One region of the Peribacillus sp. V2I11 genome, then DNA from elsewhere that is predicted to be linked to it. Evidence: riboswitches for the same ligand, from Rfam matches in the RefSeq annotation. Region 1 holds a riboswitch; each other region holds the start of a gene.
What was found. A riboswitch is a leader RNA that binds a small molecule or an ion and turns the genes downstream of it on or off. The one in region 1 is predicted to bind glycine.
Positions count from the first base shown of each region.

Region 1 (7,803 bases):
ATCAGTATGGAAACGCTTCAAAAGCCGGAACGATTATGATTGACACCTCAAAGGGAAAGTACAAGTTGGTCCTCAATATCGGTAAAGGGAGGTTCAGGATTGAGAAATTGTAAAGGTTATGTTTACCTTGAGCTGATAGCCGCATTTTCCGTTTGTATATTCCTGGTCCTTGCCATTTTACCAATTCTTGAAGAGTTATTTACGCATCGGAAAGATATTGCCGTAAGGACAGAAGCCCACCATTTATTATATGAAAGATTGACGGCATTCATGGATGGGGAGATACAAGCAGTTGGTCAGGAAATCATTTACAAAAAAAGATCCTATGAATTGGTTTGGAAGGCCCATGGGGATTTCCCGGGAATGATTGAAGGGTGTGTACGTTATGAAGATGAATCGGGTAATCTGGAATCCATTTGTGATGCTGCGAAAAAATGATGGCTTTACGATGATCGAAATGCTTTTTTCTTTAATGATTTTAATGACGACGTCCCTTTTTGTTCTACAGCTTTTTTCAATCATTCACACCCAGATGGGGTCCGTTGATAAATTGCATCCTAAAGAGTGGGAGGTCTTTACCATGCAAATGAAGCAGGAGGTCCGGAGTTCCAAAGTTCAGGATGTAATGGGAAATAAATTATATTTGCTTTCAGGTGAACAATTATCATCGTTTGAACAATATGAAGATAAGGTCCGAAGACGAGTGAATGGTATGGGGCATGAGGTCATCTTGCAGAACATTTCGGAATTCCGGGTTGAGAAGGATGGCAGTGTCATTGTTATAAATATTACGGATAAAGCAGGGGCTATTTTCAGTCGAAGATTCCATCCTTTCTTTAGGAATGTTACGAAAGTCGATGAATAATCAAAAAGGAGTCGTTTTCCCGATGGTCATGATTGTAGCGAGTGTTTTCATCATGTTCACGATACTAATGATCGATCAGTTTATCATTGATAAAAAGTTTTATAAAGAAGTGGAAGAATCGCTTGTAGCCGACCATCTTGTCCATCTAGCCATCAAGGATGTGATGGCAGAGTGGGGCGAAGAGATCCCAAAAATCATCGAGGGGGAAATTTCATATCCTAATGGTGTGGTGCGGTATTCCTTAATGAAGCAGGAAGGTCCTTATGTCTATATAGAGTTTTCTTCCACGACTAAAAATGGCCGTGAGGGCAGGGTCATCATTCAATACGATAAAGAAGCGGGGGAAGTGAAAGAATGGTTGGAAAAGCAGGCTGTGTAATACGCAATATCAACACTCTTTTTAAACGGAAAGCGACAGGTTTACGTGTGTTAAGGGGAAAAGAGAAGGAATAAAAGAAGCGTAAACCGGGCATACTTTGCATAGGGTGATGATTTTATATGTCTACAAACGCTTATATTAAATATCTGACGCAGCAGCTTGTCGAGTATTTTAATCTGACGAAAAAAGAACGAAAAGAAAAGCGCCGTCATAGAAAAGAGGATAAAAATCATGGAATGTCCCATTGGTTTGGCATTGTCCCTTTTGCTTTGTCGATGTTCGTAAGGAAAAATATCAAAAAGTAAAACAGATGTCCTGAACTTAGGACATCTGTTTTTTATCGTTCTATACTTATCCCAACGCCCTATCTGAAAGGTAAAATAACCCTCCGTTGATGATGGATACTCGGATGTTGGGTTCATATTGAGCTTTTAAGGCTTCTTTTTCGGTAAAATAGCTCTCACTTTTTTCGTCCATATCCTTGTAAAAATGCTCCAATAAATTTAAGTCACTCTGCCAGCGCAGCATTGCTTCCTCCGCCCAGGTATGATCATCATCCTCGAAACTGGTTCTTATGTATGTATCCAGTCTTGCCAATCCACTCTTGGGCATGATGAGCGGTGAAAGCGTAAAGGAGTAATCCGGTATTTTTGGGGTGACCTTAATCGGTAAAACCCGACGGTGAAACCCTTCCATGATTTCACCCGAGATTAAATTCAATCCGATAGACATGAAGGTATCTTTTTTACGGTCGCATTGATAGGATATTTTCACATTCAGGGTCAGCCAGGGAAATAAAGGATTATTTCCGCCTTTTGATGGAGGAGTATCCTCAAAAAGTCTAGTATACCCTGCAAGCTTTTTGGTTGATTGAACAATCTGATGAAGGCGGGGGGAGCCAAAATGAATCATTTCTCCCTTTAAGTCGGATGGAGCTTGTTCGGCATTGGTAATGAACGTCATCTGGGCCGGGTTCGGTACACCACCTGTTTTTTCGAGATAGTGCCAATAAAAAGGTCTGTTCATTAATTCCTTATCCATTTCGATTGTCAATTGGACTGAAAGGTGGGTTGGTGTATTATCCAGTATTTCACAATCATTGGCTTTAAAGTAAGTTAATAAAAAATCATGAATTTCCCGTTGCTGCATGTACCTCACCTTCCTTCATTGATTGAGCGAATTGGATTAACGATGAAAAATTATCCATCTTGATTTTCATTTCGCCCTCTGTTTTGGACTCGCCGACCACATCAATTAAATATTCTTCAATGTTGTTAATATCCAGTTTGGTGAGAATATCATCCAATTCACCAATTACTTTTTCAAATAAATTAATTTTTTCATATAGTAACTTCAGAATATGTTCTTCTACTGTATTTTTCGTGGCAAAGTTATAAATCATCACATCTTCTTCCTGACCAAGGCGGTGAATCCGTCCAATTCTCTGTTCGAGCCTCATGGGGTTCCATGGCAGGTCAAAATTTATCAAGTTATGGCAAAACTGAAGGTTTATCCCTTCCCCGCCAGCTTCGGTTGCAATTAAAACCTGTATATTCTTTTGGAATAATTCTCGCATCCAATCTTTCTTTCCGCGCTTAAAACCGCCTCGGAAAGGAACTGAAGAAATTCCATTCTGCTGTAGATACCATTGAAGATAAAGCTGAGTTGCCCGGTATTCGGTAAAGATAATTACTTTGTCATCAATCTTCTTGATCAGTTCCAAAGCTTTTTCAGCCTTGGAGTTCTGAACGGTTTCATTCACTTTAGAAAATAAATCATCAAGCTTGGCCAAAAAGTCAGGGGAAGGCTGATCATATTTATCTCTCATATTCTTTAATGTATAAAAGACCGCCTCTCTGCTGCTGCATGCTTCCCTTTGGAGAGTGAGAGCCGAAAAGGCGCTTCCTTTTGATCCGTCCGAAATGGGCTTGAATTTTGAAACAGCATCGTACAATGCTTGTTCCGTTGGAGAAAATTCAATGGTGATGGTTTCCACATGCCGTTTTGTCCATTCAATACCAGTATCGGCACGCCGGTTTCGAATCATGACAGTGTTGACCAGTTCCTTTAGGTGTTCATCATCAATTATGTTTCGGCCTTTCCCTTTATACTTTTCCGAAAAGAGTGAGGCATTTCCCAAGTGACCTGGTTTCAATAATGAAACGAGGTGAAAAATTTCCTCGACCTTATTCTGAATCGGAGTCGCTGTCAGGAGTAAACAAAATTTCTTTTTCAGATTTTGGACGAATTCATAGTTCTTCGTCTTATTATTTTTAAGTTTATGAGCTTCATCAATAATGATGAAATCATATTCCTGATTGAAAATGATATCTCGATGTGGAGCGCGTTTCGCTGTATCAATGGATGAAATGACCACATCACAGGAGTCCCAAACATAACTTTTTCTCTGAACGACTGCCGGAATATGAAACTTGGTATTCAATTCAAAAGCCCATTGTGTGACAAGGGAAGCCGGAACAAGGATCAATACTTTTTTTACAAGGCCTCTAATCATATACTCTTTTAGGATCAAGCCTGCTTCAATTGTTTTTCCGAGCCCTACTTCATCAGCTAAAATGGCCTTTCCATTCATCTTTTCCACCACTTGCTTGGCTGCTTCCAATTGATGGGGAAGCGGGGTTAACTGCGGAAGGTGCTTAGGCGCCTGTAAACCTTCGAAATCAGGGATGATAAGATTTTCCTCCATTTGAACCGCCAATTTATAAAGCTCCCAATTTCCCCATGGACCGTCATTTTCCATCTTTTGCAGAAACTCGTCATTCCATTCAGAATTGAAGGATATATTGATTTTCATAGAAATAACTCCCTCTTAAATCATAATTTCCTTAATAAAAGGTCAAAACCCGAACATTTCATATGTGAAGTAAGAAAAATATTTCTCTTCAAAAGATATTGCAGAGATAAGTTTCTTAGGGTAGGATATAAGTATATTTAGAAAATTCCAATTTTCAAACGCTACAAAGAATGTTTGTACATCGATTTTGCAGTTCGCGTTTTCTTAGTATGGGCTATAGGCTCCTAATTTATCCAAGATTACTGAAGGAGATCACTCAAACGGTTTCTGAAGTTTTAGGAGAATTGGCAGTGAATGCATTCCATGATGCTCAAAGGTTTTACCAATGCTTGGGGCTTATTCGTTTCCTTTCATTGGTAGACCATTTATATGCGGGTGAAGATAAGGGGAGAGACTACGGATGTAGCGCCGAAGGAGCAAACTTAGCAGTGAATCTCTCAGGCAAAAGAACTCTTATTGGACGCAACTCTGGAGAGCGCCGCCCGTTTTGGGACGGCCACCAAAGGGGAAAACCTATTACATAGGTAAACTTTCAGGTTTCAGGACAGAGAAAAAGCTCAAACGGGCTTTCTCTGTCCTTTTTTGTGCTTTTTTCACATCATGAATCAGGATATATCTGATGCGTAATGACAAGAGAAAGCTTTTGATAATGAAGCCGATTAATTTAAAAAAATCTGAAGGGGGTCATTTTTTGACCAATTTAAAAAGAACACCACTATTTGAGGTTTATCGTGAATACGGAGGTAAAACGATTGATTTTGGCGGCTGGGAACTTCCTGTCCAATTTTCTGGTATAAAGGACGAACATGAAGCCGTACGTACAAAAGCGGGGTTATTCGATGTTTCCCATATGGGGGAGGTCGATGTTAAGGGTCCTGGGAGCCTTTCCTTTTTACAGAAGATGCTGACTAATGATATCTCAAAGCTGCAACAGGGCGGTGCCCAATATACAGCCATGTGTTATGAAAACGGAGGCACGGTTGATGATCTTATTGTGTATAAAAGGGCTGAGGACAACTATCTGCTCGTGGTCAATGCAGCGAATACAGAAAAAGATTTCAATTGGCTGCAAACTAATTTAACGGAAGATGTCCAAATTACGAATGTATCGAGTGACTATACACAGCTGGCACTTCAAGGACCAGCTGCAGAGAAGATATTACAAAAGCTATCGGAAAATACTGCCCTAAGTGAAATTGGATTTTTCAAGTTCAAGGAAAATGTCATGATAAACGGTATCTCCGCGATGGTATCCCGTACTGGATACACTGGTGAAGATGGTTTTGAGATATATAGCGACAGTGAAAATGGTCCTGCCCTTTGGAAGGCGATTATGGATGCCGGAAAGGAAGAGGGGATTCAGCCGATTGGTTTAGGTGCTCGTGATACCCTGCGTTTTGAAGCAAAACTGCCGCTCTATGGGCAGGAGCTTTCAGCGGACATCACCCCGATAGAAGCCGGGATTGGTTTTGCGGTAAAAGTGGATAAGGAAGTTGAATTTTTCGGGAAAGCCGTTCTTGCTGAGCAAAAGGAGAAAGGAGCTCCCCGCAAGCTTGTGGGAATTGAAATGATTGACCGTGGCATTCCACGTCATGGGTATAAGGTCTACAGCGGTGACCAAGTCATTGGCGAGGTCACGACCGGTACCCAATCACCAACGTTGAAGAAAAACGTGGGATTGGTACTTATCGATAAGGAATTTTCGGTGCTGGATGCGGAAGTCGAAGTGGAAATCCGTTCCAAACGTTTGAAAGCCGTTATAATACAAACACCTTTTTATAAAAAACCACGTAAATAGAGGGGAATGGTCATTAGATGAAACATCGTTATTTACCCATGACAGAGCAAGATAAACAAGAAATGCTGGAAGCGATAGGGGTATCTACTGCTGAAGAACTTTTCAACGATATCCCTGAAAGTGTTCGTTTTCAAGGAGAATACGATATCAAGCCTGCTAAGTCGGAACCTGCATTAATGAAAGAATTATCAAGGCTTGCAGCCAAGAATGCGGATCTTAAAAACTATGCTTCCTTCCTTGGTGCGGGTGTCTATGACCATTATGCACCGGTCATCGTCGATCATGTCCTATCGCGTTCTGAGTTTTATACGGCTTATACACCCTATCAGCCTGAAATTTCACAGGGTGAGCTTCAGGCAATTTTTGAATATCAAACGATGATTTGTGAACTGACGGGCATGGATGTGGCTAACTCCTCCATGTATGACGGCGGGACGGCGCTAGCTGAAGCGGCCATGCTTGCTTCAGGCCAGACACGACGCAAGAAGATTCTCATTTCAGGAGCGGTTCATCCTGAATCAAGAGAAGTTGTGAAGACATATGCGAAAGGGCAACGTGTGGAAGTGATCGAAATTCCATTTATAGACGGTGTGACGGACTTAGCTGCTTTAAGGGAATTGGCGAATGATGACATTGCAGGGGTGATCGTTCAATATCCGAACTTTTTTGGCCGCATCGAGCCATTGAAAGAAATCGAAGAAATCATTCATGGCGTCAAGTCCATGTTTATCGTTTCAAGTAATCCGCTTGCATTGGGAGCTTTGACATCCCCTGGTGCACTCGGTGCAGATATCGTAACGGGGGATGCTCAGCCATTCGGCATACCAGCGGCATTTGGTGGACCTCATTGTGGATATTTTGCCGTTACTAATAAACTTGTTCGGAAAGTCCCGGGCCGACTCGTCGGTCAAACTGTGGATGAAAATGGAAAAAGGGGATTTGTGCTGACGCTTCAAGCTCGTGAACAGCACATTCGCCGTGACAAAGCCACATCCAACATTTGTTCCAATCAAGCTTTGAATGCCTTGGCAGCTTCTGTTGCAATGACCGCGCTTGGGAAAAAGGGTGTCAAAGAAATGGCCGTGCAAAATATTCAAAAAGCGCATTATGCGAAAAAAGCAATTATGGCAAAAGGGGTGGAAGTGATATTCGACGGTCCTTCGTTTAATGAATTTGTCATTAAACTGCCTGCTTCATTTTCAGAAATCAATAAAAACCTTTTTGAAAAAGGGATGATCGGCGGCTTCGATTTAGGAACGGTTTATCCTGAGCTGAAAGACCATATGCTGGTTGCGGTAACTGAACTTAGAACAAAAGAAGAAATTGATGCACTTGCGCAGGAATTGGGGGATCAACATGAATAATCAAGATCAATCACTCATTTTTGAAATCAGTACTTCCGGTCGAATCGGGTACAGTCTGCCAGAAATGGATGTTGCAACTATTCCGCTCGAAGAAATTCTTCCTGCCGACTACATCCGTGAAGAAGAGGCAGAGCTTCCTGAGGTGTCCGAACTGGATATCATGCGTCACTATACAGCACTTTCCAAACGGAATCATGGGGTGGATTCGGGTTTTTATCCGCTGGGTTCATGCACGATGAAATATAATCCGAAAATAAATGAAAATGTGGCACGCTTCAACGGCTTCGCCCATATCCATCCATATCAAGATCCGGCTACTGTTCAGGGAGCATTGGGACTATTATTTGATTTGCAGGAACACTTAACGGAAATCACCGGGATGGACCAAGTGACATTACAGCCTGCAGCAGGTGCTCACGGTGAATGGACAGGATTGATGATGATTCGTGCTTTTCACGAAGCGAATGGCGATACAGAACGTACGAAAGTGATTGTACCTGATTCTGCACATGGTACGAATCCTGCCTCTGCCACTGTTGCCGGACTTGAAACGATTACAGTGAAATCCGATGAAAATGGGTT
Region 1 is NZ_JAUSYW010000001.1:4,220,947-4,228,749, forward strand. It holds gene comGD (competence type IV pilus minor pilin ComGD) at 1-113, shown strand, start outside; gene QFZ73_RS20650 (hypothetical protein) at 100-438, shown strand; gene comGF (competence type IV pilus minor pilin ComGF) at 386-865, shown strand; gene comGG (competence type IV pilus minor pilin ComGG) at 858-1,244, shown strand; gene QFZ73_RS20665 (YqzE family protein) at 1,364-1,549, shown strand; gene QFZ73_RS20670 (YqhG family protein) at 1,596-2,393, opposite strand; gene QFZ73_RS20675 (DEAD/DEAH box helicase) at 2,371-4,059, opposite strand; glycine riboswitch at 4,435-4,522, shown strand; glycine riboswitch at 4,526-4,609, shown strand; gene gcvT (glycine cleavage system aminomethyltransferase GcvT) at 4,751-5,857, shown strand; gene gcvPA (aminomethyl-transferring glycine dehydrogenase subunit GcvPA) at 5,875-7,221, shown strand; gene gcvPB (aminomethyl-transferring glycine dehydrogenase subunit GcvPB) at 7,214-7,803, shown strand, end outside.

Region 2 (7,803 bases), 2.6 Mb from region 1:
AAGGAAGGCTCAGTCTTTTGACTGAGCCTTCCGATGTTCGTGCGCCCGGCATGGGTGCAATCTATAGGGTGAAAGTCCCGAACCATGAAGGCAGTAGTAGTGGTTAGCTTAATGCAAGGGTGTCCACGGTGACGTGGAATCTGAAGGAAGCAAGCGGCAAACCTCCGGTCTGAGGAACACGAACTTCATATAAGGCTAGGTATCATTGGATGAGTTTGCGAAACAAAACAAAGTCCTTACTGCCGAAGGTGGTACAGAGTAAATGAAGCAGATAGATGGAGGGAAAGATTGCACTCTTACCCGGGGAGGTCTGATGACAGCCAAGTACACTTGGTAACCTGTCCAGTGATGGACAGCTGAATCATCAGAAGTCAGCAGAGGTCATAGTACTTGTCTACTCGAGAAGATAAGGAAGGACCGAACAGATTAAGGAGGATGAATACTAGGCGTTCGTTATCTGCAAAGAAGCAAACAATTCCTAACGGAACTTATTTGAAGGAAGAAGTGGTGAATACACGGGGAACTTCAAAAGGGTGGAGCAGATAAAGGCACAAATAGACCATTTATCCACGTAGAAAGGATATCAACGATGTTAATGGAACAGATACTAGAGAGGGAAAACTTAATACAGGCATTGAAGCGTGTAGAAAGAAATAAGGGAAGCCATGGTGTAGATGGAATGCCGGTTCAAAACCTGAGACCGCACCTCGTAACCGAATGGTACAACATGAAAACTGCCCTTTTACAGGGTACCTATCAACCGCAGCCCGTCCGTCGTATCGAAATCCCGTAACCAAACGGCGGAGTTCGGCTATTGGGTATTCCAACCGTTCTAGACCGTTTCATTCAACAAGCCATTGCCCAAATATTGACGAAGATATATGACTCAACCTTTTCGGAGAATAGCTATGGATTTCGCCCTAACAAACAGGGGCACCAGGCGGTTCGAAAGGCAAAGTCCTATATAACCGAAGGTTATACATGGGTAGTGGATATGGACTTGGAGAAGTTCTTCGATAAAGTGAATCATGACAAGCTCATGGGAATGTTAGAGCGGAAAATTGAAGATAAACGAGTTCTCAAACTGATTCGTAAATTCCTTCAAGCAGGCATTATGATAGGCGGACTTTTTCATAAAAGTGAGGAGGGAACTCCGCAAGGAGGTCCGTTAAGTCCTTTATTATCTAATATCATGTTAGACGAGTTAGATAAAGAACTAGAGAAACGCAATCTTCGATTCGTAAGGTATGCGGATGACAGTACTATCTTTGTGAAGACACGAAAAGCCGCCAAACGTGCAATGGGAAATATCTCAAGCTTCATTGAAAATAAACTGAAGCTAAAGGTCAACTACGAGAAGTCGAAGTATGATCGCCCTTGGAACAGAACGTTTCTCGGTTTTAGTTTCACGAAGTCAAAGAAGAACCCGAAGGTTCTACTGGCTAAACAAACGGTGAAGAGAGTAAAGAAACGAATCAGGGAAATGACCTCGAGAAAATTACCGATACCCATGAAACTCCGAATAAATAAGTTAAAGCAATACCTTAGAGGTTGGATGGGGTATTTCGCCCTCATTGATACTCCGAACGTATTGAAGAATTTAGATTCATGGATTCGAAGAAGACTCAGGATGTGTCTATGGAAGCAATGGAAATTGCCAAGAACGAGGGTGAGGAAACTCAAAGGATTAGGCGTCCCATTTGGAAAAGCATATGAATGGGGAAATAGCAGAAAGGGTTATTGGCGCATAGCGCATAGTCCTATTCTAGACAAAACCCTTAATAATGTTTATTGGCTCCATCATGGGTTAGTAAATCTATATGAACGATATACAAAACTACGTCAGACTTAAACTGAACCGCCGTATACCGAACGGTATGTACGGTGGTGTGAGAGGTCGGAGGCTAGGCGCCTCCTCCTACTCGATTTCTAATGTTTCTTTATCCAAAATAATCAGCATCAGAGAGTGCTTCATATATCGTTAACGGTTTTAGGTTCCAACTGAACCGTGTGCTTTCTGGAAGCAAGGCTTACTGTGATCATCACAATGAAATTGACTGCCAATGCGATGATTCCCACATTCAAATCTTTCGCTGCTTGCGGCAAGGATGGAAACAAGGTCCCTATTGTCGAATGACTGAGTGTAATGCAGATTACGATGGCCAATCCTGTGATGATGCCGGCGATTGCGCCAAATTTATTGATCGGATTATTCCTTTTCAGACTAAAGAGAAGGGACGGGAATAGCTGTGTGATGAGACTGTATCCCATAAGAATTAATGCTGACATCGTTTCGCCGCCGTTTAAGGTGAAGTAGACGGCTATAAGGGCAATGACTGGAACAAGGAACTTTGCCAATCGTACAACGTGGCGATCGGATACTGCAGGTGCAAATTCCTTATAGACGTTTTTCGCGAGCAGTGTAGCGACGCTCATCAAAAGCATGGATCCAGGCACCAATGCGGTCAACAATCCAGCTCCGCCGATTATGCCTATAAACCATGGATCAAAGGTCTCGATCGAAAGGCGCAGCAATGAGAGGTCTGCATCTGCCCCAACGAGTCCGGGCACTTTCAATATAGCAGTAAACCCAACGAAAAAGACGAATAATAGCATGAGTGTATATAAAGGGCTGATGATGGCATTTTTTCGAAATACCTTGCCGCTGCGTGCTGAATAAACAGCACTGAAAACTTGGGGCCACATATAGAAACCGAATACGAGCAATATTACGGTGGAGATAAACCATGATACGCTAAGACCCTGATCAGGGAACTTTAAAAAACCAGGCTTGACCGCATCAATCGCTTCAAACATCGGCTGAAATCCGCCAAAGTAATGAATCGGCAGATAAATCCCTAAGAATCCTATTATGGCGACCATCATGATATCTTTAATGACCGCTGTCCAAACTGAACCGTGTATACCGGAAATCATCACATAAATGGTAAGGCTGATTGCCCCCATCCAAACTGCCTCAGACATTGAGATGGCACCATAAGATGCTTCTGAGACAATGATCCCCAATCCTTTCAGCTGCACGACGATCACTGGAATCATCGACACCACACCTACAAGCGCAGCCAAAATTCCTAAACTAGGACTCTTATATTTGCTTACAAAAAAATCGGATTGAGACATCAGTTTATTTTCTTTGGCATATCTCCAAATTTCCGGTAGGAGCCAATAGGATAATACGTAAGACAAAGTAATGTAAATTAGTACATATAGAGCGGGTGCACCCTTGCCATAAGCCCAGCCGCTGCCGCCAAGGAAGGAGAAGGTCGTATAGATTTCCCCGGCCATCAGCAGAAAGACGAAGATCGCACCAAAACCACGTCCGCCCACCGTCCATTGTTCCAAGTCCATATCTTTTCCTTTTGAAGAGAGTATGCCTAAAAATATCGATAGAAGTAAAAATGCTAAAATGATTAAGAGAGCAATATTCATTCCTGGTCACCTTCCCGATTCCTTGGATCCAGTTTATACATGATGCCCAGTATGGCAGAGGTAAGGACCACCCACATAGCCATCCAGAACATATTGAAAGGCATCCCTAATACATATGGTTCTATTCTATTAACAAAAGGTAGAAATCCTAGTATGCCTATAAAAGGAACTAGAGTAAGAATATATATAATCTTCATTAAACAAACCCCTCCGTTTAAAATAAAGTGAAACGTCCACCAATGGGGGTTTATTCTTCAATGCCACTGATGGATGGGTGGACCAAACCGGGATGAAAAATTCATACATGATAGATTGACCTTCTTTAAGAAGGTCCGATAATATATATTAGCTTACACTATTTTGATATAAAATTTAATGCAGTTGCCTGATATATTTTAGCAACAACGCGCAGACAGCCGAACCCTGACGTGTTTCATAAAACGGATAAAGCCTTGAATTCATATTGAGTTCAAGGCTTTATTTGCATTAGCTATCTTTTTTTTCGATAGTTATATAGTATCACCAAGAGTATGAACCATATTGGGGTCAAGAGCAGTGATAGTCGTGTAGCTTCAGCGAATAGCATAACAATAAGGATGAACAGGAATAATCCTAAAATGACGTAATTGACAAAGGGTGTAAAAGGAGCCTTGAAAGTCGATTCGGCTCTTAGGTCAGGCCTTGTTTTTGAATACTTGATATGGGAGATCAAGATAATGCTCCATACCCATATGAAACAGATGGCACTGATGGTCGTTACGACGGTAAATGCATTTTCCGGTATCAGCATGCTTAATAATGCCCCTATTGATACAACGATTGTAGATGTTAATAAGGCATTGCTCGGAACCGCCTGTTTATTTAATTTTTCCAGTTTAGCAGGGGCTTCGCCATTCCTGCTTAACGTATAGAGTATTCTGCTTGTTGAAAATAAACCGCTGTTGCATGCCGAAGCAGCGGATGTCAAAACGACGAAGTTGATGATCCCTGCAGCGACTGGAATGCCGATTAACGCAAAGACCTCTACAAATGGGCTGCTCGTGGCATCCAGTTGTGTCCATGGGTTGACGCAGAGAATGACGAATATAGCACCAACATAGAAAAGTAAAATCCGGACAGGGATTTTATTGATGGCAGATGGAATGTTCTTTCTCGGGTTAGCCGTTTCTGCTGCGGATACCCCGACCAATTCGACACCGACAAATGAGAAGACGACCAACTGTAAAGATAATAGGAATCCGGAAATGCCATTGGGGAACATGCCACCATGATTCCATAGGTTCGTTAGGGAAACAGTTCCGGTATCGGTATTGAAACCGATGATCAAAAGAAAGATTCCTACGATGATCAAGGCGATGATCGTGATTACTTTAATGATGGCAAACCAGAATTCCAATTCGCCAAATATCTTAACGGTCAATAGGTTCAATCCTAACAGAATGACCAGGCATATTAGTGCCGGAATCCATTGAGGGACATCATACCAATATTGTATATAGACACCGACAGCTATGATATCGGCCATTGCGGTCATGATCCAACAAAACCAATATGTCCAACCTGTCACGAAGCCAGCCCATGGACCGACATATTCGGTTGCGAATTCAGTGAATGATGCATACCCTGCATTGGATAAGAGCAATTCCCCTAGGGCCCTCATCACAAAAAACAAGGCAATCCCTATTATCAGATAGGAAAATAAAATGGAAGGTCCCGCCAATTGTATGGCTTTTCCGGAACCTAAAAATAAACCGGTGCCAATGGTTCCTCCTATTGCAATCAGTTGTACATGTCGATTTTTTAAATCTCTTTTTAATTCCTGTTTAGCCAATTCGAACTCCCCCGTCTTTTATGGTCTTGGTAGTGAATGATTTCAATCTGCATGGTCTTGGAGAGGGACGTGATTTTTTCGCCCAGCTTGCCTTTCCCATTGGTTTTAAAGATGTTGTTTTTAGTCCAATCACAAAATGGACAATAAAAAAAGAGATTGGATAATACCAATCTCTTAAAGGGTTCAGAATAACAATTTATCATTCGTTACTCTTCTGTCCTTTTGCCTGAGATTGTGAATCCTTCGGCGCTGCATCTTGTACAGTCTCTCCAGAAGCTGCTCCTGCTATAGTGTCATCCATAGCATTCATCGCTTGCTTGTATGCGGTTGTGAAGAAATGTCAGTCAGTGATAATCTTCCACTGCTGGATCATTCATTATACTTATAAAATAATATTGGAATTCTATCATCTATTATTCGGTAGGTCAACAAATTTTTAAAGGGGAAACAGGCATTATAGGCGATTTTATAATGAACGTTACTTGTAAAGGTTTAAGCACTAGTGATTGTTTTCTACTCATTTTGAATTATCACTATTATGAAATACTGAACATCATTTTTTTAAAATGATATTTTTAGATTGGGGAAATCGCCAAGATATATTTGGTAACTGTTTTTTTCAAAAATACAATTGTATTTTTACAGAATATTTACTATTATAAGATAAGAAAATAAAATTGAAGTGTTATGTAATATTGATTACGATAAAGCATTTCTAACCGCAATAATTAATGGAGAGTCATTCGTGGTAAGGATAGAAAAGCATTACCGATATTGCACCTGGGGGAGTTTATCATGTCAAACAAGGAATTAAAGAGAGGGCTGGAAGCACGTCATATTCAAATGATAGCTTTGGGCGGAACCATCGGTGTCGGGTTATTCATGGGGTCGGCCAGCACGATCAAATGGACCGGGCCCTCTGTAATGCTTGCTTATGCCATCGCAGGCATTTTTATATTTTTCATCATGCGTTCTATGGGTGAGATGCTATATTTAGAACCGACTACAGGTTCTTTTGCAACCTTTGCAAGCAGCTATATACATCCTTTGGCAGGTTATATGACTGCTTGGAGCAATTGGTTTCAATGGGTAATCGTCGGAATGTCCGAAATCATCGCGGTTGGGTTGTATATGCAATATTGGTTCCCGGAGTTACCGGCTTGGATACCAGGTGTGGTCGCCATGATCATCTTGGGGGCTGCCAACCTCATTTCCGTTAAATCCTTCGGGGAATTTGAATTCTGGTTTGCGCTTATAAAAGTCATAACGATTGTATTGATGATCATTGCCGGCCTTGGCCTTATCTTCTTTGGAATAGGGAATGGCGGGGATGCGATTGGATTATCGAATCTATGGGCAAATGGCGGCTTCTTTACGGGAGGATGGACAGGATTCTTCTTTGCGCTTTCGCTTGTCGTGGCTTCCTATCAAGGCGTTGAGCTTATCGGCATCACAGCCGGAGAAGCAAAAAATCCAACGAAGACCGTAACAAAAGCGATCCAATCAATCATATGGCGCATTTTAATTTTCTATATTGGTGCCATATTCGTCATCGTGACGGTTTATCCTTGGGATAAACTAGATGATATCGGAAGTCCATTCGTTTCAACCTTTGCTAAAGTCGGTATCACTGCGGCGGCAGGCATCATTAACTTTGTAGTAATCACTGCGGCAATGTCTGGATGCAACAGTGGTATTTTCAGTGCAGGGCGTATGCTTTACACACTGGCATTGAACGGCCAGGCACCGAAAATCTTTGCCAAAGTATCTAAAAATGGAGTGCCGGCTTATTGTACGATCGCTGTACTATTAGGATTGGGCATCGGGGTTATCCTGAATTACCTTGCACCGCCTCAATTATTCCTTTATGTGTACAGTGCGAGTGTATTGCCCGGGATGATTCCATGGTTTGTCTTGCTTATCAGTGAGCTTAAATTCAGAAAGGTAAATGCCGCTGAAATGGAGAAGCATCCGTTCAAAATGCCGTTGGCCCCATACAGTAACTATGCGACAATAGCCTTTTTGCTGATGGTGCTGGTGGGTATGTGGTTCAATCCGAGTACCCGGATTTCCTTGGTTGTCGGGATCGTTTTCCTAGCCTTGGTCGTGGCAAGTTATTACATGCTGAAAATGGATAAACGAACACCATTGGATGTTAAATCCGATGATGAGATTTCCAGTTAGAAGCCTCGTGCCATTTCAATAAAAAGATGAGTTATTCTTTTATAAGGATATAGGGACATCATCTTGTTTAAGGAAACGTTAACATACTTAAATATAATAGACACTAATTAAAGTTGTGCATAAATTGTGGACAAAGCAAAGAGAGATTTTCTTCCCTCAGGCATTTTCCCAACTTGTGCATGACTTTTTTTTGAGGAAGAAAAGAACAGTTATTGTAGAAAAATGCTCAATAAAGGTATGGAGGATTTCAAGAATTTCCTCTGTTAGATCCAATAAAATTTTAACTACCTGGTGCATTGCCTCTATGTGAATGTTTGGATATAATTTGTAAAATATGA
Region 2 is NZ_JAUSYW010000001.1:1,647,285-1,655,087, reverse strand. It holds gene QFZ73_RS07960 (hypothetical protein) at 391-546, shown strand; partial or broken gene ltrA (group II intron reverse transcriptase/maturase) at 590-1,852, shown strand; gene QFZ73_RS07950 (sodium:solute symporter family protein) at 1,972-3,450, opposite strand; gene QFZ73_RS07945 (DUF3311 domain-containing protein) at 3,447-3,647, opposite strand; gene QFZ73_RS07940 (amino acid permease) at 3,941-5,281, opposite strand; glycine riboswitch at 5,486-5,564, opposite strand; gene QFZ73_RS07935 (amino acid permease) at 6,077-7,465, shown strand.
Region 2: another riboswitch for glycine. It lies ahead of QFZ73_RS07940 (amino acid permease); the one in region 1 lies ahead of gcvT (glycine cleavage system aminomethyltransferase GcvT).

Region 3 (7,803 bases), 470 kb from region 1:
TCTCCGAATCTCCCCTTTTTTCTTCCGCTTGTTCCGGTATAAGAACGGATGGTTCTACCGTCAATTCCTCATGGGACACTTCTTTTGAGATATCAGGAATGGATACCGGAATCTCGATGGCAGGTTCTTCTTTTTTAAGGACAGGCATTTTGCTTTCTAATTCATATTCGACAATTTCTTCAGAAGGGACTATTTTTTTTTCCGGACGACGGAACCCATAAATGGGTGAAGGAATTTCCGTTGGGCGGAATGGAGTATTTGACGGGACTATTTTTGAGGTTTCCTCCCGATCAAAGCTTCTCCGTTTTGGTTCAGGATCCCTTACAGGCCTTCTCGTCGTTTCTTTGGTCACATTCTTCCCCTGTTTGGGTTCGTTTTCTTCCCTGTTTCTTTCCCTGGGCTTTCGTTTGTTCTGCTCCCGGTCTGGAATGAGCGGAAACTTGAACTGTCCTTTTGGATATTGAAACAGGATTTTCGTATCCGGGTCTGGCGTCTGGGACATTTTTTCCACTTTTTGATTATAAACCTTTATTTCTTCTTCCTTTGACTTCGAAAGCTTCGAAAAATCCATTTTCCTTAATGTCTCTTCATCAAGCGGTTCATCTATAATAATTTCTTCGATTTCAATAATTTCCTCTGCTTGGAACCATTTTTTCATCTTATTTAGCCATTTCAAAACTATCACTCTTTCTACATCTGTAGTATGTAACTAATTCTACCAGTTATTTTAAAAATATCGAGAAAATTTAAGCTAAATTGGGATTAGTATCTTTTTTTTTATCGAATTCTTACTAACTTAACGTATTTCGCAGAACTCCTACCCTATTAAACCCCTTCTGAAATGAGTTTAAACCTATCCATCACGAAATAACATTAGTCCCTAGTCTACTATTTAAATAAAACACCGCTGTTAAATCGCGTTTACAAAGAGATTAAGTTTTCATGCAGCCCATGAAGCAGACTGGCAATTCACTGCTTCATCCTTCACGAAACCTCCGGTGGCATCCAAATACCTGCCGAAACCCACAAAACACCGTTCGTTAATACCGAACGGTGTTTTGTGGGTTCCAGCGTTTTTTTTGTAAACAAAGACCAAAGGGACTATTTCCATTCATAAAAACTGCATACAACCTGCGCCACTGATTTGGAAGCGATCAAAAGGGCATCTTCATCAATGTCGAATTTAGGATGGTGATTGAAATATGCCTTCTCCACCCCTTTCGGTTTACAGCCAATGTAAAAGAAGCAGCCAGGAATCTTTTCTGCATAATATGAAAAATCTTCTGAACCTGAGAAAACCGGAAATTCCACGACCTTCTTAATATCTTTGTCATTCATGCTTTCCAGGCTATTTTTCACGAATCCAGTCAGTTCAGGGTCATTATATAACGGAGGATAATCCGGCACATATGCAAGTTCGCACTGAACATCAAATTCCGTTTCTATCCCTTTGACGATCCGGTGGATTTCCTTATCGATCAGCTGTTGGGTCTCTGCTGTCATATAACGGACATCCCCTTCAATTTCTATACGATCTTTTATGACATTAAAGCTTCCTTTTCCATCGAAGGAGCCGATTGTGACTACGCCCATATCAAAAGGGTTCAACCGACGGCTGACTACGGTTTGTACGGCTGTCACGAAGTGGGCGCCTGCCACAATGGCATCATTAGCCATATGCGGGGAGGAACCATGGCCGCCTACACCCTTTATCGCTAACTTGAAATAGGTCCGTCCAGCCATCGAATAGCCGCCGCGATACCCGACAACCCCTGCTGGATGAGAAGGAAATAAATGGATTCCGAAAACAGCATCCAGTTCATCCAAAAACCCTGATTCCATAATGCTTTTTGCTCCACCTGGGGGTGTTTCTTCTGCATGTTGATGGATTATTTTGATCGTACCTGATAAGGAATCTTTCAGCTCATTGATGCAGTCTGCCAATACCAATAAATACGCGGTATGCCCATCGTGTCCGCAGGCATGCATGACACCTTCATTTTTTGAACGGAACGGGACCTCCGCTTCTTCTGTAATCGGCAATGCATCGAAATCCGCACGGAGACCTATCGTTTTCCCTGGTTTTCCGCCTTCGATCGATACGATGATCCCTAATCCGTTTCCTACATTCGTTTGAATCGACACATCTTTCCCTTTATAAAAATCAATGATATATTGTGCCGTTTTCTCTTCTTTGAAGGATAGTTCCGGATTCTCGTGTAAATGACGGCGAATTTGAACCATTTCCCCTTTACGGGCTTCCAGCATGTTCATTAATTTGCTTTTCACGTTCACGATTATTCTCCCCCTATTTGATTATGATTTGTTGGTCAGGTATGCCTTTCGTGTCCCATGTATAGCATTTATACATCATGCTCTGTTAAATATCATTGTTGATAAACAGCGTAATAGTAAAGGACCCTGCTTGTAGGTCCTTACTTAGTTGCTTCACTAAAGCTTCGGATATTCTAGGTATTATTAAAAAGGATTCTATTGGAATATTTGCTGTTCACATTTCCAATATAAGCTCCCGGAGCTATTCCTTTCCAAAAAGGTGACTATAAATTTAGTTTTATAATCTGGATCTGAAAATGAAACTTTATGATTGTGTGTCCACCCTATTTTTCCTAATTTGCTGAAAAGATGCTGTTCATCTGTATCAATTTCTCTCATAATCCGTTCTCTTCTATAAAGAACTTCTTGTTCACAGACAATACTGCAAGAATATTTTCTGTTAGGGCTGCTTTTCTTCGCATAAATCCACTTGTTCTCAAAGTCCAGGTTTATTATTTTTTGATGGATATCCTTAAAAAGGCCAATATCACAATTAAGTTCCTTTGCTACTTGTTCTAAAGGTTTTTGCATAACTTCAAGTGTATATTCTTTTTTCCTTCGGTCCGTAGGCAAAGAGAAAAACTCTTTCATATTAATCTCAGCGAAAACGGATTTAAAATTAAACATAATAAACGAATCAGCGTCTAATTTGTTTATTATGCCTCAAGCCGGATACACAATTAATCAATATTCCCTTATATTCATCCGTTTTGAATTCCGGAAGCAAACGACTGTATAAAGAAGCGATACATCTTGTTTCCCTATAAAAGATTAAATTTGCCTGTCTATCCTCTGGAAAGAATAATTCAATATTTCTTATAATCGGCATAACTACCTCCGGAAAACCAATGAAAATCTTTTTATAATGCCGGAACTACATTTACCTCGTCTAAGCAAAAGCCGCTTCTGCTCAATTAATTGCAATGGACCCATTCTTATATTGGACGACAAAAAGGACGGAGAAGGGTTGCGTAAACTAACTGCTCCCTTCTCTGTCCTTTTACCTGAGAGTTTAGCTCCATTTTGGTCATGGAGATTTCCCCGTTGGCGGCACACTTCCTGCGCGCTCTCCAGAGTTGCGTCCAGCTGCGGTTCCATTTACCTGAGAGATTTGCTCCAAGGGATGTTTTTGGAACTTGCTCCTTCGGTGGCTCAATGCTTTGCAATCTCCCACAACGTTCATCCGCTTATATAGTTTGATATTCAGGGATTCATTTTTATATTTCCGAAATATTCCAATTATATTATTACCCATTAAATAACAAATATCAACTCTTTTCCTGATTCCCTTGTTGAAGTTAAGGAGACTCTACTAAACTTTAAAAGGACCGCTGCCAGATGCTGACACGGTCCTTTTGTGATTCAATATATTATTGTTCACGCTTTTTGTTTTTACCCATAATGAAGATGGGCTCCAACTCATTTTCTTCATAAAGGAATGATAGAGCCGTAATCGGAACATGACCGCTGGCAAAGAAGCTCATCGCCATTTGCGCAAGAATATCATAGCCCGTATCATTCTTCACATCGGCAATGATGATGACATCCTGATGGGGAATGGCCACAGCCATGGTTCCCTCGATCTTGTCCTTCATTTCCCGAAGCCAGGATTCATTCAGGATCCTGCTGGCATCATATCCATCATTCGTGTTCAAAAAATAAAATGCATTATCTGCAACGATATCCGACTTCATTTCAGTGGATAGGGAACGGGCATTGAAAAGGGCAATTTCACGGATCCTGTCACCCTGCCAATTTTCCCGTTGAATCATCTTTTCATCTATGAGACGGTAAGTTTTCCCTAAATCAAGGGCATAAAAAATCCGGGTTTCAGCCGTATGCTCATCGAATAAAAATGGATTTCCTTCTTCGGATTCCATTGGGAAGGAGGTCGAGCGAATGACTGGGAAAATGCATTTCTCCTTGCCCTCCATGCTGTGTTCTTCCCCCATCACATTCAGGGCCTCTTCCACGTAATAGGTAATTTCATCGATGGCTTTTTCCTGTACGTTTTCATAGTTAGCAAGTACAGGAGGCAACTCGATGGTGATCCCTTTCCCGGTCTTCACATTCTCCACCCGTAACGTATCTTGCTTGCTATCGAATTTGAATGTGCGATTCCCATCTTTTAGGCGTTCCTTCAAGATATTTTTCAGCTTCGTGCTATCCATTTTCATGACTGACCCTCCTCTTCATTGAAAAATCCCCAGCGAGAAGGGGAAATTGATTATAGTGATTGTATGAATTCCTCAATTTGTTCTTGTGTTTTGCGATCCTTGCTTACGAATCTGCCTAGCTCTTTGCCATTATCATACGCAATGAAACTTGGTATACCGAATACATCATTAGCTGCACACACATCGATGAATTCATCACGGTCAACATAAATGAATGTAAAGTCAGGAAATTTCGTTTCTATCTCAGGCATTATCGGTTCGATTACACGGCAATCTCCACACCATGTTGCTGAAAAAAGAAAGATATGTTTGCCTTCATTTTTCAATGCATCATATTGCTCAACGGTTTGTAAATTTTCCATTTGAATATTCCTCCTGCTCTAAATGACACCTTATTTTTTATAATCCCATCATACCAGACTCTCCGCGAATCAACCATTAATTCGGATCGGTTGAACGACCGGGTCATCTTATTTCTGGGGCACGGATGAAACGATTTCCATCATTTGTTTCGCATCGGTTTTTAATTGATCTTTATCCGTTTCGGTTGTCAGCTTCACCCCTCCGATCCCCACTGCAAGCTCATACTTTTCTTTCGGTATCTCTTTGATCGAGATAAAGCCGAATTTATCATCAGTTTGAAAAGAATGCAGCACTACATATTGATCCTTTTGTTGCTTCATTGCCAAATATAAAACGGAGCTGTCTTCTTTTTCATTTGGATTGACAAATAATATATAAATCTTATCACCTTTTTGTAAAATCAAATTATTATCATGTTCTTCTACTACCTTAAAATCCTTTGGCAGATAGACCTGAATAAGCCCTGCCTCGAGATCGGGCTGTTTTTCGTCGTCACGAAAAGCCACTTCTGCGGCCTTCATTGCCTTTTCGGTTTGCCTCTCAATACCTGAGCATCCCACAATCAAACTGCTTATTAACAGGAAAACAAGAAATTTTTTATTCGATAATGCCATCGTCATTCCTCCAGCCATCTCTTTTACTCACTTAAGGATACTATTATCCTTATTTATGAAATTCATCCATTTTCTCAAAACATGATACAATGAAAGCAATTTAAATACCGAGGAGGAAAACAATGAAATTAACCGTGTATCTTGCTGGGGAGATCCATTCAAATTGGAGAAGCGAGTTGAGAGATAAGACCGCTGCACTGAAACTTCCTTTAGAATTCGTCGGCCCGATGGAAAATCATGAACGCTCTGATAATATCGGTGAAGATATTCTTGGGGAACAGCCTAACCCCATTCTGAAGGATGCGGCCGCTTCCCAAATCAATAATTTGCGGACAGGTCTTTTGATGAAAAAAGCTGATCTTGTCGTCGCTCTGTTTGGGGAGAAATATAAACAGTGGAATACGGCCATGGACGCAAGCACCGCCGTTTCCCTGGGTAAACCGCTTATTTTGATTCGCCCGGAATCCCATCACCATGCCTTAAAGGAATTATCGGAAAAGGCGAGCGTCACGGTCGAATCCGTGAACCAAGCCATGAAGGTTCTATCTTATATTTTTGAAGAAGGGCTGTAAATCTCCCTTGCCAAGGGTTCAAGTATGAAGGACTGATCATTTCATATTCACCCAAATAAAAAGCTTGCAGGGGAAATTAGATGCCTAACCTCCCCTGCAAGCGAAAAACGAATAAATTTAGGTTGAACCTTATCCCTTTTTAATGGGTATCCAAATTTCGGAGTAATAGTCAGGGTTTGAAGCGTCGTCGTTCGCGTATACTTCCAATTCGGGAGTTCCTGCATGTTCATGACCGCTGGTAGGGAACCATTCGGAAAAAATTCGCTTCCAAGCTTGTTGGATGCTATCAGGCATAGGTCCGTGAACTTCGAATACAACCCACTTGGAAGCCGGTATAGTAAGGGCTGAAAACTCTTCAGGCACTTTCCCGGCATACTCTGCACCTATCCAATAATCCATCGTTTCATTTTTTTCCACTGCCCGCTTATCGACACATACACCAATCAAGCCATCTATTTGGCCATTGTTCAACTTCGCTAACCGATCTCCTGTCCCATCCGAATTCACTTTCTCCCATAACTTCGGAATCCCAATCAAATTCTCTTCATTAACCAAGGAAAACTCTTGCTTGATTCCAATCAATTGAAAGGAATCCCTTTCAAGGATATTGTATTTCATCGGTTTTGCCCCTTTCACAATCACCTGTATCACCAGGCGTTCATAGAATTTCATCTTCCCCATATACTTTCGGGCTTCGCTTGGAGATATCCCATGCTGCCTTCGAAAAGCTTTTGAGAATGCCTCGGGGGTGTCATAGCCATACTTGTAGGCTAAATCAATGACCTTGCCATTTGTGGATGAAATCTCCTGGGCGGCTAAGGTCAGTCTTCGACGCCGGATATATTCACCAATGGTAATATCCGTTAAGATGGTGAATGTCCGTTGAAAATGAAAAGCTGAGGCATTCGCCTGCCTGGAAATGCTCTCGATCGTCAGGTCCTCCAATAAGTGCTCCTCGATATATTCGATGGCCTTTTGGATTGATTCAACCCACCCCATTCCGCTCACCCCTTGTCACTATACTAGCAAGGCCGTTCAATAAAATCCTGTCTGATTCTGCTCTGTTTTGGCAGTGTTCGTTTCCATCATTCAAAACCCGCCTTTCCATGACAGTGATTCAAAAATCCTGATTTTTCATTCTCAGCTTATACTCGAATTGACCGGCTAGCATCCTCATGATATGAAGGAACATTTCCCCCCTGGTGATTCGCTCATTTGTAAACACGCCGATCGCTCCTTCCTTTTTGCTAATATTCTCTTGCCTTGTGAAGGCGTCCATCACAGGGCCTAACTCTTCACCGTCCTGCAGCTTCTCAGCAACAATTCCCGGCAGTGGGATTCTCGCTCCGCCAGCTACAAAGACCTCACCGTCCCTCGTGGCCATCGCACCCCAATTACACAGAAACAGGCCTTGTCCCATTTTCACGACACCGCCTTCGAGTCCGATACCCATTTCGGCATCACTGTGAATCAAGCAATTCCGGGCACGTGTCATTGCCCCCTCCATCGTTTCCTCATCTGAAAAAGGCTGTTCCGGGACCCCGCTCTCCACTTGAAGCGAAATGATTTCTGCATCTTCATATACGCCAAGCACGGCACTTACTTTCGCCGGATTCTTACTGCCTACTGCTATTTTCAATATCATTACCTTCCTTCTATATAAAAAAAGCTGATGGAAAAGGATTCATGACAGCATCCCATTCCATTTCAGCTTCCTTCATCAACCGTTTTTTATCAAGGTCT
Region 3 is NZ_JAUSYW010000001.1:3,747,365-3,755,167, reverse strand. It holds gene QFZ73_RS18380 (DNA translocase FtsK) at 1-676, opposite strand, end outside; gene QFZ73_RS18375 (amidohydrolase) at 1,102-2,289, opposite strand; gene QFZ73_RS18370 (hypothetical protein) at 2,491-2,925, opposite strand; glycine riboswitch at 3,317-3,418, opposite strand; gene QFZ73_RS18365 (DUF1444 domain-containing protein) at 3,705-4,511, opposite strand; gene QFZ73_RS18360 (thioredoxin family protein) at 4,562-4,873, opposite strand; gene QFZ73_RS18355 (hypothetical protein) at 4,982-5,488, opposite strand; gene QFZ73_RS18350 (YtoQ family protein) at 5,611-6,060, shown strand; gene QFZ73_RS18345 (AraC family transcriptional regulator) at 6,190-7,059, opposite strand; gene QFZ73_RS18340 (DUF84 family protein) at 7,178-7,699, opposite strand; gene QFZ73_RS18335 (M42 family metallopeptidase) at 7,781-7,803, opposite strand, start outside.
Region 3: another riboswitch for glycine. It lies ahead of QFZ73_RS18370 (hypothetical protein); the one in region 1 lies ahead of gcvT (glycine cleavage system aminomethyltransferase GcvT).

Region 4 (7,803 bases), on a different contig from region 1:
TGAAGCCCTATTATGTAGAAGTTGTTAAAGGGTAATGTGATTAAAAAAGAAAATCGTGGTACTTCTTCTTGCAGGTAATTAAATAGACCGTAAAGTGAGTAGTAAGCAACTAATCTAATACAATAGAGTTCGTATACCGTCCGCCGATATGGGTTAACAGGCTAAAAAAACACATGGAGGAACCTTTATAAAGGTTTCTCCATGTGGTTTTTAGTGTCCAATTTATTTAATTAAAGTTTTTTTCTTAATCTGTCCATAACGAAGATAGCGCTTTCAGAAAAGGAGCCATAAAGGATTATTTTCTAATCCTTCATGAGGGAAGCTTTTTTCTCCTAGAGGGATTCTTCTTTTCTATCTACTTGGTTATTCAAGACTGTCTCCATATACTCACTGCCCCAGTCATACATGGATTCAAGAATTGGCATCAAACTTTCTCCTCTTTTGGTCAGAGAATATTCAACTTTTGGTGGAACAACAGGATAGACTTCACGGTGAACAATTAGGTCATCTTCCAGCTCTCGCAATTGACTAGCGAGCATTCTCTGCGTAATTTCAGGAATCATAGATTTTAGTTCCCCAAATCGCTTGGTTCCTTCTTTGCCCAGATGCCACATAATAAGCATTTTCCATTTACCGCCAATAATAGAAAGTGTCAATTCTTTTTCACAGTAAAACGTCTTGTCACGCAGATGTCCCATTTATTTTCCCCCCAGGTCATAAAATAATAGTGTACTTTATAATACTATATAATAAAAAAGTGCGTACTTACAATTAAAAAATATAGATATTATACTTTTATATACATAGAGGATCATCACCGCAAGAACTATTCTTGGTACATCCATTAGAATCTTACTACACTATAATTTTACAATCAAGGAAGAATACAGGGGGGATTAAATGACTTTTCTACGTAATAAATTTTTAGACAGGAATGCGTTTAAGTATCCTAAACGTCGGAAATACCATGCTGTGACCCATATTTAAAGCAACAGGGGCTTTAGATAATAAGGTGAATTTTTATACTAAATAAATATAACGAAGTTACCAATATGTAAAAGGAAAGAAGCACAAATTAGAAGTACTCTATTCTAAAAAGGAGGCCATCACGATGAAAGTTGGATTAATCGGTTTAGGAAAAATGGGATTAAACTTAGGGCAAAACCTAATTGAAGAAAGCCACGACGTTGTGGCCTATGATTTAGATTCCGGTGCTGTAGAAGAAATGGAAAGATACGGAGCTAAGGGAACAACTAATATAGTAGAACTCATTAAATCATTAGAGCAACCCCGACTTATTTGGCTTATGGTTCCTCCAGATTCAGTTGATGTAGTAATTAGTGAAGTGACACCGTTTTTAAATATTGGCGATATTTTAATTCAATCTGGAAATTCCTACTATAATGATACCATTCGCCGGTACAACAGGCTAAAGAGATATGGTGTGAGCTTTATGGATATCGTGACCTCTGAAGGAAAGGAAGGTGCTCGAAAAGAGGCTTGTTTCAAGATTGGAGGAGACCTTGAAGCTTGGCGCATAGTAGAGCCCATTTTCAGAGATATATCTGTAGAAAATGTATATGCAGGAAAAGCAGGGAGTGGTCACTTCTTGAAAATGAACAACAATGGGATTGATTACGAAATGGATGACATTAGGGAAGGATTGGAATTATTAGAAAAAAGGGAATTTGAGTACGACTCTGAGAATGTAGCAAGAGTATGGAAAAAGCGGTTCGGTTATTCGTCCAGGGCCTATGGATTTAACGGAAAAGAGCGTTTTCTAAAGATGAAAAATTAGAAGAAAATAAATAGAGTAGATATGGAAGTCTTCTTGAGAAGGAAAATACGGCCGAGACTGCTTTTGATTTACAAACTGCCACTCCCGTCATCGCATGTCGTTGATGCGCTATCGTTCATTAGAAATTTACAGGGAAAGAGGTAGCCCACTATGCAACGAATTTGGATGGGCATGCTGTAAGGAAAAGTGGGAAGTGAGAAGTCACTGCGTTTAAGAAAATCCAATTAGAGGTTCCTAATGAAAGAACATATTATGTTCATTTCCGTCAGTTCTAAAATGCAAATGAAAGATGAAAAATTATTCAATCAAAAGGAGGAAAATAGAATGGAAAGAAACAATACAGTTATTTTAAATGAAGTGATAGTAGGTTTATATAGCAATAAAGAATTAGATATAATGTTAAATAAATTATCAAATTACTACCAAGTTGATATAGCTGATTTTACTGTAAATAAAGTGAATTCAAATAGCTACAAAGAAATGATTACTTGATTGATAGTAGACTTATGGTCCATTACAGGAATACTTAAATTGGTGAACTGAGAGTCATATTAAACAACTAAAAGAAGGGGCTTTACCTACCCAAACATATTTATCTCATTCAATATGCATCTGTCGTACAGGGAATGGAAAATAACCCATTACCTGTATGATGCTGTTTCATCCCTCCCTATTAAAAATCTCCAAGATTTAAATAGGGATATTGATAAAAAAGGCAATCAAATTAAGGAGATGGAAAGTGATTACCTTACTATTAATACAGGGAAGAGGAGATGGTAACATAGTGTAGATACTAATATTGTAAGGTAAAGGGGAAGAATCCAAAATGAGTAAGGAAAAGAAAATCAATCTAAAGAGGCCAAATAAGTGGTGGGTATGGGTTCTAGCAATTATCGTCATAGCTAATATGGCAAGTGGTTGGGACAAAGAGGAAGTTGCGAAAGAAGAGAAGACTAATGAAACCACCGCTGAACCTAAGGAGGAAATGAAAGAAGAGAAGGAGGAGGAAGTTCCTAAGCAATCTCTATTGCTGCAAGGATTCTCGCAAATCTCACAATACCTTAATTTTCTCTTTTTCCATACATCTATTGTGTTAAAAATATAGACTTCATGTCCTTTCCCATCTTGCGCTTTTCTTAGCAACCGTTCAAAAGTAGATCGGCTTACGCCTAGATATAGAAACTTATTGGAATTCAGAAAAACAGTTATAATTTTGAATAACAAAACTTCTAACTTTATGGACTGTCAGAAAGATCTATACTGTCTATGTTTAAATTTCTGAAAATAAAGTTTTTTCAGATAATTATTGAAATTTTCATTTAAACCCGTTAACATACAATTATAATGGAAATTTATATAAGCGGATGATAATTGTGGGAGAGACCGAAGAAATCGATTCGGCACCGAAGGAGCAATTCCCAAAAAAACCTTGGGATAGAAACTCTCAGGTAAAAAGACTACAATTGGACGCACCTCTGGAGAGAGCTGAAAAGCCACCAAAGGGGAATCCTTTTGATGAAACGAATATTACAAGACAGATTGTTTTGTATTATGTTTCATATCGAAGGTAATCTCTCAGGTAAAAAGGACAGAGGAAAGGTGGGATATTTATCCTGCCTTTCCTCTGTCTTTTTTGTGAGGAAAGGTAGCTTGGAAGAAACTCGAGGAGGATATTTGAATATGAGTCTACAAAACTATGATTCAGAGATTTATAATGCCATGGAAAATGAAAGGGAAAGACAACATAATACGTTAGAATTAATCGCATCAGAAAACTTCGTAAGTAAAGAAGTGATGGAAGCTATGGGGTCTGTCCTCACTAATAAGTATGCAGAAGGATATCCAGGGAAGCGTTACTATGGAGGCTGTGAATATGTAGATGTGGTGGAACAAACAGCGATTGAACGCCTTACCAAGCTGTTTGGTGCTAAGTATGCAAATGTACAACCACACTCCGGTGCACAAGCAAATTTAGCTGTTTTTTATGCCCTGCTTCAGCCTGGCGATAAAGTGATGGGGATGAACCTTTCGCATGGAGGACACTTAACTCATGGTAGTCCTGTCAGCATCTCGGGGAAATGGTTTGATATTGTGTCTTATGGGGTGAGAGAAGATACTCACTTGATAGACTATGATGATCTTGAAGCAATCGCGAAAAAAGAAAAACCAAAATTGATTATTGCGGGGACAAGTGCCTTCCCAAGAACAATTGATTTTGCACGTTTTAAAGAAATCGCCGATCAAGTTGGAGCAAAACTGATGGTGGATATGGCCCATATTGCGGGGCTCGTGGCAGCAGGTTTTCATCCATCGCCCATCCCATATGCGGATGTGGTGACAAGCACAACGCACAAAACTTTACGCGGTCCACGTGGCGGGATCATTTTAACAAATGATGAAGACATGATAAAGAAAATAAATAAAGCTATATTCCCAGGGATTCAAGGAGGGCCACTCATGCATATTATTGCGGCAAAGGCGGTTTCCTTTAAAGAAGCATTGCAACCGAGCTTTAAAATCTATGCCAAACAAATCATTGAAAACTCAGCAACACTTGGCGAAACATTAAAAAAAGCAGGCGCAATTCTTGTTTCAGGTGGAACGGACAACCATATCGTCCTATTAGACGTTCGCCAATGGAATTTAACCGGAAAAGAAGCAGAACGATTACTAGAAGAGGCGGGTATAACAGTTAACAAAAATACGATTCCCTATGATACTGAAAGCCCATTTGTCACAAGTGGCATTCGAATGGGAACAGCGGCTTTAACGACACGCGGTATGAAGCAGGAAGAAATGGTTAAAATCGGAGAAGTGATTGCGGCTGTTTTAAAGAGCAATGGAGATACAGTTGTTCTAGAAAAAGCAAAAGAAACAACAAAAGAGATTTGTAAAGGATATCCATTGTTTCAACAGCCTATAACGGTCTAAGAAGGGAGAAACAACATGGAATTCCAAAGTTGTTTTGACATTATCGGCCCTATCATGGTAGGGCCATCTAGTTCTCATACTGCTGGTGTTGTATCAATGGGGAAGTTCATTCATGAACTATTAGGTGGTTGTCCGGAAGAGGCGAACATTATTTTCTACGATTCATTTGCTGAAACGCACCAAGGTCACGGAACAGATAAAGCCCTACTTGGCGGATTACTTGGCATGGATACGGATGATTCCAGGATTAAAAATGCCATGGAGCTGACTAAAGAACATGAACTAGATTACGAATTTCAATTTGAAGGCAGCTGCCCTTATTTTAAACATCCGAATACAACAGTCGTTACGGCAAAACGTGGGGAATGGCTGGTAAAGGTAGGTGGGGCATCCCTTGGAGGCGGTTTATCTAAAATCTTTATGATTGGTGATGAAATGGTTGATATTCGTTTAAGCACTAGCGATGACTTTTCGGTACTTGCTACACATTACCATTCATATGTGTTGAAAAAAACGTCGTTAGAGGGTGCATGATGGAAATTCGGTCAATGAACGAGCTAATTGAATTTTGTACACATAAACAGAAAACGATTGGTGAAATCATGTTGATGATGGAAATAGAAAAATCGGGGAGAGATCAAAAGACGATCATCAGCATGATGGAAGAACGGTTATTTAAAATGCAGGAAGCTGTTGAGAACGGTAAAAAAGACACCTCTACTGCACCAAGTGGCATTTCTGGTGGTGATGCCGTTAAGATGTACGATTACGTGAATCAAGGTAACTCTCTTACAGGAAGTTATATTAGCGATGCCATGACTTTCTCACTGGCGACATCTGAAAGTAATGCGAGAATGGGAGTCATTGTTGCAACTCCGACAGCCGGAGCAGCCGGTATATTACCCGGAGTATTGTTTTCGCTTCACAAAAATGACGGAACTTCCTACAGAGACTTAGTCATGGGACTGTTCACTGCAAGTGCCCTTGGGTATGTCATTGCCAACCGGTCCTTTATATCTGGAGCAGCAGGAGGATGCCAAGCAGAGGTCGGTTCTGCAACGGCGATGGCGGCAGGGACCATTGTAGAATTAAAAGGTGGCACACCTAAACAAGCGGTTAATGCAACAGCCATTGCTTTAAAATCACTGTTGGGCCTCGTTTGTGATCCAGTTGCTGGGCTTGTTGAAGTGCCTTGCATTAAGCGAAATGTGATTGGAACATCCATTGCTTTTTCAGCTGCTGATTTATCTCTTGCAGGTGTTGAAAGTCGTATTCCATGTGATGAAGTCATTGAAGCCATGTACAAGATTGGAAAGGAAATGCCTCGAACACTTAGAGAAACAGCACTTGGTGGTCTTGCAATGACCGAAACAGGTAAAAGGGTAAAAGAACAGTTATTTAGCAAGAGATCTTAATTGGAGGTGTAGCAATGAGCACAGCAACCGGATTGAAGAGAACACCGCTTTTTGAAACATATAAAAATTACGGAGCAAAAGTCATTGATTTTGGTGGTTGGGAACTGCCAGTCCAGTTTTCAAACATTTTAGAAGAACATGATGCTGTCCGAAAGGAAGCAGGACTTTTTGATGTCTCTCATATGGGGGAAGTGCTTGTTGAAGGGAAAGATGCAGAAAGCTATATTAATTACCTTGTCACAAACGATGTAACAAAGCTTAGCATTAATCAAGCACAGTATACCGCGATGTGTTATCCATCTGGCGGGACAGTGGATGATTTATTGGTCTACAAACTGAAAAATGATAAATTTCTTCTCGTGATTAATGCAGCAAACATTGAGAAAGATTACGACTGGATGAAGCAACATGTTAAAGGAGAAGTGACACTTCGTAATATTTCAAATGACATCGCGCTGATCGCCATTCAAGGTCCAAAGGCGGAAGGCATTTTACAAAAGCTAACGGAAATCAATTTATCGGGAATTGGAGTTTTCCACTTTACTCAACATGTTAATCTGGATGGCATTACGGACGTGCTTGTATCCCGTACGGGTTACACAGGGGAAGACGGATTTGAGCTTTAATTTAGCAGCGGACAAGGCGCCAGCACTTTGGGAAAAGCTACTGGAAACTGGAAAAGAAAACGGCTTAAAGCCGTGCGGACTCGGTGCACGTGACACTCTTCGCCTTGAAGCACGTCTTTCTCTATACGGACAAGAGCTCACAAAGGAAATCAGCCCTCTTGAAGCTGGAATCGGTTTTGTCGTAAAAACGAACAAAGAAAGTAATTTTATCGGCAAAGCCATACTTACAAAACAAAAAGAAGAAGGGGTAAAACGAATATTAGTTGGAATTGAAATGACAGGAAGGGGCATTCCTCGTCACGGTTATAAAGTGTTTTCAGGAGGGTCAGAGGAAATTGGTTTTATTACATCCGGAACCCATTCACCGTCTTTAAAGAAAAGCATAGGTCTTGCGCTTGTATCAGCAGAAAATGCTGACCTAGGAACACAACTTAAAGTGGAAATTCGTAGGAAGATGGTTGATGCTATTGTGGTAAAAGCACCGTTCTATAAAAAAGGATAATCTCTTAACCTTGCACGAAAGAGTAAGCACCCTACAGTAAATATTAATAAATTTTATGAGTGAAAGGAAGAAAAAACAATGACAAAAGTGATAGCTAACCTACTATACAGCAAGGAACATGAGTGGGTACTACAATTAGACGAAAACCGAGTGCGTATTGGAATTTCTGATTTTGCCCAAAAACAATTAGGTGATATCGTTTTTGTTGAAAATCCGGGAGTGGGTGATGAAGTAACGGCTAATGAATCAATAGGATCGATCGAGTCGGTTAAAACAGCTTCTGAAATCTATACCCCTGTATCAGGTAAGGTAGTTCGTGTAAACGAGGAGTTAGATGATGCGCCTGAAATGATCAATGACCAGCCATATGATGCAGGGTGGTTGGTAGAAGTGGAACTATTTAATTCAGAAGAGTTACAAGTACTTCTAAATGAAGATCAATACGAAACTTTTGTGAATGAAGGGGAGGAATAAAATGACAGCGACCTATCGTTATCTTCCTGATACTAAACAAGATCAAGAGGAAATGCT
Region 4 is NZ_JAUSYW010000002.1:146,472-154,274, reverse strand. It holds gene hxlR (transcriptional activator HxlR) at 333-698, opposite strand; partial or broken gene gnd (phosphogluconate dehydrogenase (NAD(+)-dependent, decarboxylating)) at 1,112-1,995, shown strand; gene QFZ73_RS27290 (hypothetical protein) at 2,036-2,290, shown strand; gene QFZ73_RS27285 (hypothetical protein) at 2,625-2,903, shown strand; glycine riboswitch at 3,163-3,268, shown strand; glycine riboswitch at 3,271-3,393, shown strand; gene glyA (serine hydroxymethyltransferase) at 3,479-4,729, shown strand; gene QFZ73_RS27275 (serine dehydratase beta chain) at 4,745-5,263, shown strand; gene sdaAA (L-serine ammonia-lyase, iron-sulfur-dependent, subunit alpha) at 5,263-6,144, shown strand; partial or broken gene gcvT (glycine cleavage system aminomethyltransferase GcvT) at 6,159-7,272, shown strand; gene gcvH (glycine cleavage system protein GcvH) at 7,351-7,746, shown strand; gene gcvPA (aminomethyl-transferring glycine dehydrogenase subunit GcvPA) at 7,748-7,803, shown strand, end outside.
Region 4: another riboswitch for glycine. It lies ahead of glyA (serine hydroxymethyltransferase); the one in region 1 lies ahead of gcvT (glycine cleavage system aminomethyltransferase GcvT).